2 regions of the Synechococcus sp. N32 genome follow, and region 1 is predicted to be linked to the other one. Evidence: predicted binding sites of a transcription regulator. Region 1 holds the regulator's gene; the other holds the start of a gene.
What was found. Region 1 encodes HrcA, which represses chaperone genes, less so after heat shock. Its sites were predicted from a motif close to TTAGCACTCNNNNNNNNNGAGTGCTAA; they were not measured.

Region 1 (4,418 bases):
CCCGCTGGCGCACCAGCCGCGTCCACACGCTCAACACCTCGCCATCGCCCTCCAGTTCAGAACGGGTCAGGCCCTGCTCCTGCAGACGTGCATCCACCGCATCCCTGGCGGGGCTTTGCGGGCGGGTGGCCAGCAGCCAGCCCTCGGGTTGCTCCTGCCAGAGAAGAGGGCCAGCATCAGCCCCCACAACAGCATCGGCCGCCGGCTGGTCCGCCAGACGCTGCTTCAGCAACGGAGCGAACCATTGGGCCAGGGGATGGCTTTCGCTGGGATCCAACAAACGGGCCGGACTCTGGAGCTGAGCCAGCCAGCGGGCATGGCCGCCCGCCGACGCCGTCAGATCCGTGAGCCCAGGCCAGGGGTCGGTGCCAAGGGCTTGCCGGAACCCGAGGCGCCCATCCACCGCCAGGGTTGAACCCTCCGGACGCAGTGATGCCACGAGTCCGCTCAGATCGTCCCGTTGGGCCACCAGCTGCGGAAGCTGCAGCCAATGCTCAAGGGCATGGGGAGATGCCGTGAGCAGAGCCACGCCTTCGCCGAGCTCAGCCACCTGACGTTGCAGGCGTTGATCGCCCAGCTGATGCTGATCCGGAAGCTGGGAGACATCGAGGGCCTGCTCCAGCACACCCCGGCCTGAGGCCACCAGCAGCAGATCGTCGTCAATCAAGGCCGTGGCCAGGGGTTGGGGGTCATGCCCCACCAACGCCCCCTGGCCGCTGATCACACCGATGCCGCGGTAACTGCTGATCTGCAGGTCGGTGCCCGCCAGGCTGCGGGTCTGCCAGAACCGTTGCAGAAAGCGCCGGGCGCCGTCGTCATCCCGACTGGTCAAAGCCAACACCCAACCGGCGTTGGAATCCCCATCGGTGAGGGTGAGACTGACCTCCTCGCCAAGCCAGGCCTCCAGCTCAAAACCGAACTGGAGGCCCGCCAAGGCGAAGACGCCTTCGCGCCACTGCCGGGCGCCATCACGGGCATCGCGGCGTTGGGAGGCAGGGGCAACGGCCTGGGCATAGGCCGGCAACCGTCCTGGATCGGCCAACCAATGGAGGGACAAGTCAGCATCCCGGGGCACAAACCGGGCCGCCCGAGGCAGATGCAACGGCTGCTCTGCCAACTGCAGGGGGCTCTGGCGGTTCATGGTCCAGAGCAGGCCAGCGGCCAGCAAAATCAGCGACAACAGCACAGCGCCGGCAGCGCTGAGGAAGGGGCGGGCCTTCATGGGCCGGCGGTCTCGGGTCGCCTCATCTTTGTCCATCACCGCAGAATGGCGCCATGGGCCAATCCCAACAACCACAACCAATCCAAGCCTCTGAACTGCAGCAATGGCTGCAAAGCGAGGGACCTTCACCGCAACTGGTGGATGTGCGCGAGGAGGCTGAGCTCGCGATCGCTGCCTTTCCAGGTGCGGTGCTGCACCGGCCCCTGAGCCAATCCAATGCATGGCTTAGAACACTGCAGGCCGACCTCAACCCCGATCAACCCGTCGTGGTGGTCTGCCATGCCGGCGTGCGCAGCTACCACTTCGGCCTGTGGCTGCTGGACCAACCCTGGGGCCTTGAGGTGTGGAACCTTGAGGGAGGCATTGATGCCTGGAGCCTTCAGGTGGATCCCAGCGTTCCCCGCTACTGATGAGCAAGCCCCTGTCCCTTCGGCAAGAACAGGTGCTTCAGGCGACGGTGCACCACTACGTCGACACGATGGAGCCGGTGGGCAGCCGCACCCTGGTGCAACGCTTCGGCATTCCCGCCAGCTCCGCCACCGTTCGCTCCGCCATGGGGGCGCTTGAGCGCCGAGGACTGCTGCATCAACCGCACACCTCCGCCGGACGCGTTCCCAGTCCGATGGGATACCGGCACTATGTGGACGCGTTGCTGCCGGAACCCGGCATCGCTGTTCAATACCTGGAACGGGAGCTCACCGGCCTCAGTCTTCGTTGGGCCGGTTTGGACGACCTGATGATGCATCTGGCTCGTCGGCTGACGGATTTCACCGGTCTGATGAGCCTGATCACCCAACCGCAGCAGGAGAACCAGCAACTGGAGACGATCCGTCTGGTGCCCAGCGGTGATCGACTGCTGGTGATGCTGGTGGAAGCCAATGGCCGCGCCAGCCACCTCAACCTGCGTCTGCCCCACGGAGCTGAAGCTGAACTCACCGCGATGGAACGCTGGGCGTCGGCCCAGCTCGAGCAGGGCGACCTGAACTGGGACGCACTGCCCAGGCAGCTGCAACGCAGCGGTGCTGTGCTGCGCAACGCCCTTGAGCAGCCCACCCCCGCCAACTCCACACAGGTGGTGGTGCATGGCCTTTCCAGGCTGGTGAGCGAACCGGAATTTGAAAGCACCTCCAGCCTTCGGCCGCTGCTGGAACTGATCGATGACCAACCCGCCACCTTGATCAGCCGCGGTGAATCCGCACGGGTGTGGATCGGCGAGGAACATCCGCAGCCAGCCCTGGAAGCCTGTGCCGTGGTTCAGGCGCCCTACCGCTGCAACGAGGGGCTCGGCCATGTGGCCCTGGTGGGGCCGATGCGGATGGCCTATGCCACGGCACGGGCTGCCGTGCAGCGGGTGGCCCGCCACCTGGAATTGCTGCTGGCCTGAGGTCAGCTCCCTAGAGCTGATCCCCCAGCTTCTCCGCCACGGTGTTGACGTCCTTGTCGCCGCGGCCGGAGCAGTTGATCACCACTTCGGTGCCATCGGCCAGGGTGGGGCAAAGCTGCTCAAGCCAGGCGAAGGCATGGGCGGTTTCAAGGGCCGGAATGATGCCCTCAAGCTCACTCACCAAGCGCAGGGCATCGAGGGCTTGTTGGTCGGTGACTGCGGCGTACTCGGCACGTCCGATCTCCCGGAGATAGCTGTGCTCCGGCCCCACTCCGGGGTAATCGAGACCTGCACTGATGGAGTGAGCCTCCATCACCTGACCGTCGCCGTCCTGCAGCAGCAGGCTCATGGCGCCGTGCAGCACACCGGCACGACCCTCGGTGATCGTCGCGGCGTGGCGACCGGTGGCCACACCATCACCGGCGGCCTCAACACCGATCAGCCGCACAGACGTGTCCTGCACAAAGGGATGGAACAAGCCCATGGCATTGGAGCCACCGCCAACGCAGGCCATCAGCACGTCGGGCAGCCGGCCGAAGGCGTCCTGACACTGCTGCTTCGACTCCTCACCGATCACGGCATGGAAATCCCGCACCAACATCGGATAGGGGTGCGGACCAGCGACGGATCCAAGGATGTAGTGGGTGGTCTCGACGTTGGTCACCCAGTCGCGGATCGCCTCACTGGTGGCGTCCTTGAGGGTGGCGGTGCCGGCCGTCACCGGTTGCACCTTGGCGCCCAGCAGGCGCATGCGGAAGACGTTGAGGGCCTGACGGCGCATGTCTTCCGCACCCATGTAAATCACGCACTCCAGGCCGAAGCGGGCACAAACCGTGGCCGTGGCGACGCCGTGCTGCCCCGCACCGGTCTCGGCAATGATCCGTTTCTTGCCCATGCGCAGGGCCAGCAGGGCCTGCCCCAGGGCGTTGTTGATCTTGTGGGCACCGGTGTGGTTCAGGTCTTCCCGCTTGAGCCAGATGCGGGGGCCACCGTCGGCGCGGCGGTAGTGGGCGGTGAGACGCTCGGCCTCATACAACGGTGTCGCCCGCCCGACGTAGTTCTTGAGCAGGCGGTTGAGCTCGGCGGTGAAGGCGGGATCGTTCCAGGCCTGGGCCGCTGCTTGCTCCAGTTCCGCCAAGGCCGGCATCAGGGTCTCGGGCACGTACTGGCCACCGAATCGTCCAAAGCGGCCATGGGCACCGGGGCGCACCGCTGGCTGCAGGCTGGAGGGATCCGGAGTGCTGGCGTTGGGCAGGGTGCTGGTCACGGATCCACGGCGGAGCGTCGGCTCAGCGTAAGCAGGCGGTCACGCCATGGGGCGCCGCATCGGCGCTCATCGACAATGCAAGCCGGTTGCGACGGGTGGATGCCGAAGGGAGGCTGGCAGGAATTCAGCAGTGCCGAGAGCCTGCAGCGACCGAGCGGCCCTGCGGCGGAGCCCACAGCCAAGGCGCAGCAAATGGTGCGGGTGCAGCCCACCCGTGGTGGCAAAGGTGGCAAAACCGTGACGGTGATCCGGGGCCTGGAGCTGGATGCTGCGGGCTTCAAGGCGCTGCTGAAGAAGCTCAAAACACGCATCGGCAGTGGCGGGACCGCCAAGGACGGCGTGATCGAACTGCAGGGAGATCAGGTGGATCTGGCACTCGAGCTGCTCAGCAAGGAGGGATACCGGCCGAAACGGGCTGGGGGCTAGGGGAGAATGGCTGCCACTTCATGCCGTGGCCATGACCGACAGCCCCACCTACGGAGAGCTCACCAACAAGGGTGCGTCCACCAACATCGCCTGGCATGAGGCCTCCGTGGGCCGCGACG
Region 2 (4,418 bases), on a different contig from region 1:
TCGGCACCAGCGCGAGCCTTGACGTTCTCAGCCACAACAGCGCCGTTGGCACCTGCGTTTTCAGCGATGCGCATCAGTGGAGCGGTAAGAGCAGCAGCCACGATGTTGGCGCCGATCAGTTCCTCGCCGGACAGGCTGGAGGCTGCCCACTGCTCCAGAGCCGGAGCCAGGTGAGCCAGGGTGGTGCCACCGCCAGGAACGATGCCTTCCTCAACAGCCGCCTTGGTGGCGTTGATGGCGTCCTCGAGACGGAGTTTCTTGTCCTTCATCTCGGTTTCGGTGGCTGCACCCACCTTCACCACAGCCACGCCACCGGCCAGCTTGGCCAGGCGTTCCTGCAGCTTCTCCTTGTCGTAGGTGGAGTCGGTCTCGTCCATCTGCTTCTTGATCTGTTCGCAGCGGGCGCCGACAGCCGCCTCGTTGCCCTCGGCAACGATGGTGGTGGTGTCCTTGTTGATGGTGATGCGACGGGCGGTGCCCAGCATCTCGAGCTTGGCGTTCTCCAGCTTGAGACCGGCATCTTCGGTGATCAGCTGACCGTTGGTCAGCACAGCCATGTCTTCCAACATGGCCTTGCGGCGATCACCAAAACCAGGAGCCTTCACAGCGGCCACGTTCAGCACACCGCGCAGACGATTCACCACCAGAGTGGCCAGGGCTTCCTTCTCGATGTCCTCAGCAATGATCAGCAGAGGCTTGCCGGTGCGGGCGATTTGCTCCAGCACGGGCACCAGATCCTGCACCAGACCGATCTTCTTGTCGGTGAGAAGGATGTAAGGCTCGTCGAGGACGGCTTCCATCCGCTCGGTGTCGGTGGCGAAATAAGGGGAGATGTAGCCCTTATCGAAGCGCATGCCCTCGGTGACCTCGAGTTCGGTCTCCATGGACTTGCCCTCTTCGAGGGAAATCACACCTTCCTTGCCGACCTTGTCCATGGCATCGGCAATCATCTTGCCGACTTCTTCATCGTTGCCAGCGGAGATGGTGCCGACCTGAGCGATGGCATTGCTGTCAGCGATGGGCTTGGCCATTTCCTTGATCTTGCTGACCAGGAAATCGGAAGCTTTGTCGATGCCCTTCTTCAGGGTGATGGCGTTGGCACCGGCAGCCACGTTGCGCAGACCCGCCTTGACCATGGCGTGGGCCAGAACGGTGGCGGTGGTGGTGCCGTCACCGGCAGCGTCGTTGGTTTTGGAAGCAGCCTGACGGATCAGAGCAACACCGGTGTTCTCGATGTGGTCTTCGAGCTCGATCTCCTTGGCGATGGTGACGCCGTCATTGATGATCTGGGGTGCACCGAACTTCTTCTCGAGCACCACGTTGCGGCCCTTGGGACCCAGGGTCACGGCAACGGCTTCGCAGAGGATGTCGATGCCTTTTTCGAGAGCGCGACGGGCGTTCTCGTTGTAGATGATGCGCTTTGCCATGGAAGGCGGTTCCTAATGAAGGGGATGGTTAAGGGAGGCTGAGTTGAGACTCAAGCCGCAATGCAGCGGGGCTGATCTCAGTTGACGACAGCCAGGATGTCCTTCTCGGACAGCAGCACGTATTCATCGCTGCCGAGCTTGATGTCGGTGCCGGCGTACTTGCTGTAGAGGACCTTGTCGCCCACACCAACTTCGGGAGCCTGACGGCTGCCGTCGTCGTTGCGCTTGCCGGGGCCCACCTGAACCACTTCACCCACCTGGGGCTTTTCTTTGGCGGTGTCAGGCAGAAGGATGCCGCCGGCAGTCTTCTCTTCGGATTCAGAGACCTTGACGAACACGCGGTCGCCGAGGGGTTTAACGGTCGAGACGCTGAGAGAAACAGCAGCCATGGGTACTTGCAGGAGCAGGGACAGGGCGCAATGCGCCACGCATCGACGCGAGTTGGCACTCGATGCCGATGAGTGCCAACGTATGCAAGCGACCACCCCCCGGGCCATACCCCAAGCTGTGCGGGTGACCGAACCGGAGGGGGTGCAACCACAGCGGTGGTATGGTTGCGCCGCTCTGAATGGGTCCGAGCGCGCAGCGCCTGTTCCCGCAACTCTCCTTCCTATGGTCGCTTCTGCTCCTGCATCTGCTGGCACCAAGGGTGTGATCCGTCAGGTGATCGGCCCGGTTCTGGACGTTGAATTTCCCGCCGGGAAACTGCCCAAGATCTACAACGCCCTGCGCATCGAGGGTAAAAACCCCGCAGGTGACGACGTCGCCCTGACCGCTGAGGTTCAACAGCTTCTGGGTGATCACCGGGTTCGTGCCGTTGCCATGAGTGGCACCGACGGTTTGGTGCGCGGCATGGAAGCCGTTGACACCGGTGCACCGATTTCCGTGCCCGTTGGTGAAGGCACCCTCGGCCGCATCTTCAACGTGCTGGGCGAGCCCGTCGACGAGCAGGGCCCCGTCAACACCACGGCCACCGCTCCCATCCACCGGGATGCCCCCAACATCACCGAGCTTGAGACCAAGCCCAAGGTGTTCGAGACCGGCATCAAGGTGATCGACCTCCTGGCTCCCTATCGCCAGGGCGGCAAGGTCGGCCTGTTCGGCGGCGCCGGCGTGGGCAAGACCGTGCTGATTCAGGAGCTGATCAACAACATCGCCAAGGAGCACGGCGGTGTGTCTGTGTTCGGTGGTGTGGGTGAGCGCACCCGTGAGGGCAACGACCTATACGAGGAGTTCAAGGAATCCGGCGTGATCAACGCCGACGACCTGTCCAAGTCGAAGGTGGCCCTCTGCTACGGCCAGATGAACGAGCCCCCCGGCGCCCGGATGCGCGTGGGCCTCTCCGCTCTGACCATGGCTGAGCACTTCCGCGACGTGAACAAGCAGGACGTGCTGCTGTTCGTGGACAACATCTTCCGCTTCGTGCAGGCCGGCTCCGAGGTGTCTGCACTGCTGGGTCGCATGCCTTCTGCTGTGGGTTACCAGCCCACCCTCGGCACCGACGTGGGTGCGCTGCAGGAGCGTGTTGCTTCCACCGTTGAAGGTTCGATCACCTCGATCCAGGCCGTTTACGTGCCTGCTGACGACCTGACCGACCCCGCACCGGCCACCACCTTTGCCCACCTCGACGCCACCACGGTGCTGAACCGTGCCCTGGCTTCCAAGGGCATCTACCCCGCTGTGGATCCTCTGGATTCCACCAGCACCATGCTCCAGCCAGCTGTGGTGGGTGACGAGCACTACCGCACCGCCCGCGCCGTGCAGTCCACCCTGCAGCGCTACAAGGAACTGCAGGACATCATCGCGATTCTGGGTCTCGACGAACTGTCGGAAGACGACCGTCGCACCGTGGATCGTGCCCGCAAGGTGGAGAAGTTCCTCTCCCAGCCTTTCTTCGTGGCTGAAATCTTTACCGGCATGCCCGGCAAGTACGTGAAGCTGGAGGAGACCATCGCTGGTTTCAACCAGATCCTTTCCGGTGAGCTGGACAGCCTCCCCGAAGCCGCCTTCTACCTGGTGGGCAACATCGAGGAAGTGAAAGCCAAGGCCGAGAAGATCGCCGCCGAAACCAAGTGATCCCTGCGGGGGTGTGATTCACACCCCCGATCACGTGTTTCTCGACAGTCCGTTCTTTTTTCGAACCAAGGTTCATGTCCCTCACCCTCCGCGTGCTGGCAACAGACCAGAACGTCTTTGATGGCAGCGCCGACGAGGTGATCCTGCCCAGTACCACCGGTCAACTCGGCATCCTGCCCGGCCACATCTCCCTGCTCACCGCCATCGACATCGGTGTGCTGCGGGTGCGTGCCAATGGTGCCTGGAACTCCATCGCTCTGATGGGTGGTTTTGCCGAAGTGGATGCTGATGAAGTCACCGTTCTGGTGAACAAGGCCGAACTGGGCAGCTCCATCGATGCCGCTGCCGCCGAAGCCGCTTTCCAGAAGGCCTCCACCGTGGTGGCTGGCATGGAAGGCCAACCTGCTTCGCCGGAAAAACTCAAGGCGCAGCAACACCTGAATGAAGCCCGCGCTCGCCTTCAGGCCAGCAAAACCGCCGACTGATTCATCCCCCTGTTTCAAGGATGACGTCGCAAAAGGCCAGGGGTTACCGCCCCTGGCCTTTTTCGTGGTGTGGTTTGTCTGTTCGTCATCCCAACACCAGCCAAGCCACGGGAATGCATAAAAAAAAACCTGCCCGAAGGCAGGTTTGCATGATCAAATTGAAAAGCGGAATCAGGCGGTACCGCAGAAGGTGACGTCGGGGAACTTGGCCTTGGCCTCGTCGAGGCTCTTGCCTTTGCCCTCTTCCTGCCAGTAGTTGATCACCTCAGTGGCCTGGTTGAGCACTTCAACCCGCTCGTTGTCGGTGATCCAGCTCTTGCCTTCCAGCTCGGTCTTGAGGCTTTCCCAGGCATCCTCACGGGGCCAGAAGAAGTAGGAGGTGAGGGGGCTGGGGCCACCGCCAACGATCTGATCAACCGCAAGGGCCACG

Region 2: groES (co-chaperone GroES) is a predicted target of HrcA. The motif match lies at 1,869-1,895, and genes of this name have one in related genera.

What each region holds. Positions count from the first base shown of each region.
Region 1 covers NZ_UCND01000011.1:35,531-39,948, forward strand. Annotated here, with positions in the region: gene DXY35_RS03815 (DUF3352 domain-containing protein) at 1-1,222, opposite strand, end outside; gene DXY35_RS03820 (rhodanese-like domain-containing protein) at 1,276-1,632, shown strand; gene DXY35_RS03825 (heat-inducible transcriptional repressor HrcA) at 1,632-2,606, shown strand; gene trpB (tryptophan synthase subunit beta) at 2,617-3,873, opposite strand; gene DXY35_RS03835 (translation initiation factor) at 3,973-4,299, shown strand; gene cysC (adenylyl-sulfate kinase) at 4,331-4,418, shown strand, end outside.
Region 2 covers NZ_UCND01000008.1:150,371-154,788, forward strand. Annotated here, with positions in the region: gene groL (chaperonin GroEL) at 1-1,427, opposite strand, end outside; gene groES (co-chaperone GroES) at 1,505-1,816, opposite strand; gene atpD (F0F1 ATP synthase subunit beta) at 2,040-3,503, shown strand; gene atpC (ATP synthase F1 subunit epsilon) at 3,578-3,988, shown strand; gene DXY35_RS03095 (30S ribosomal protein PSRP-3) at 4,160-4,418, opposite strand, start outside.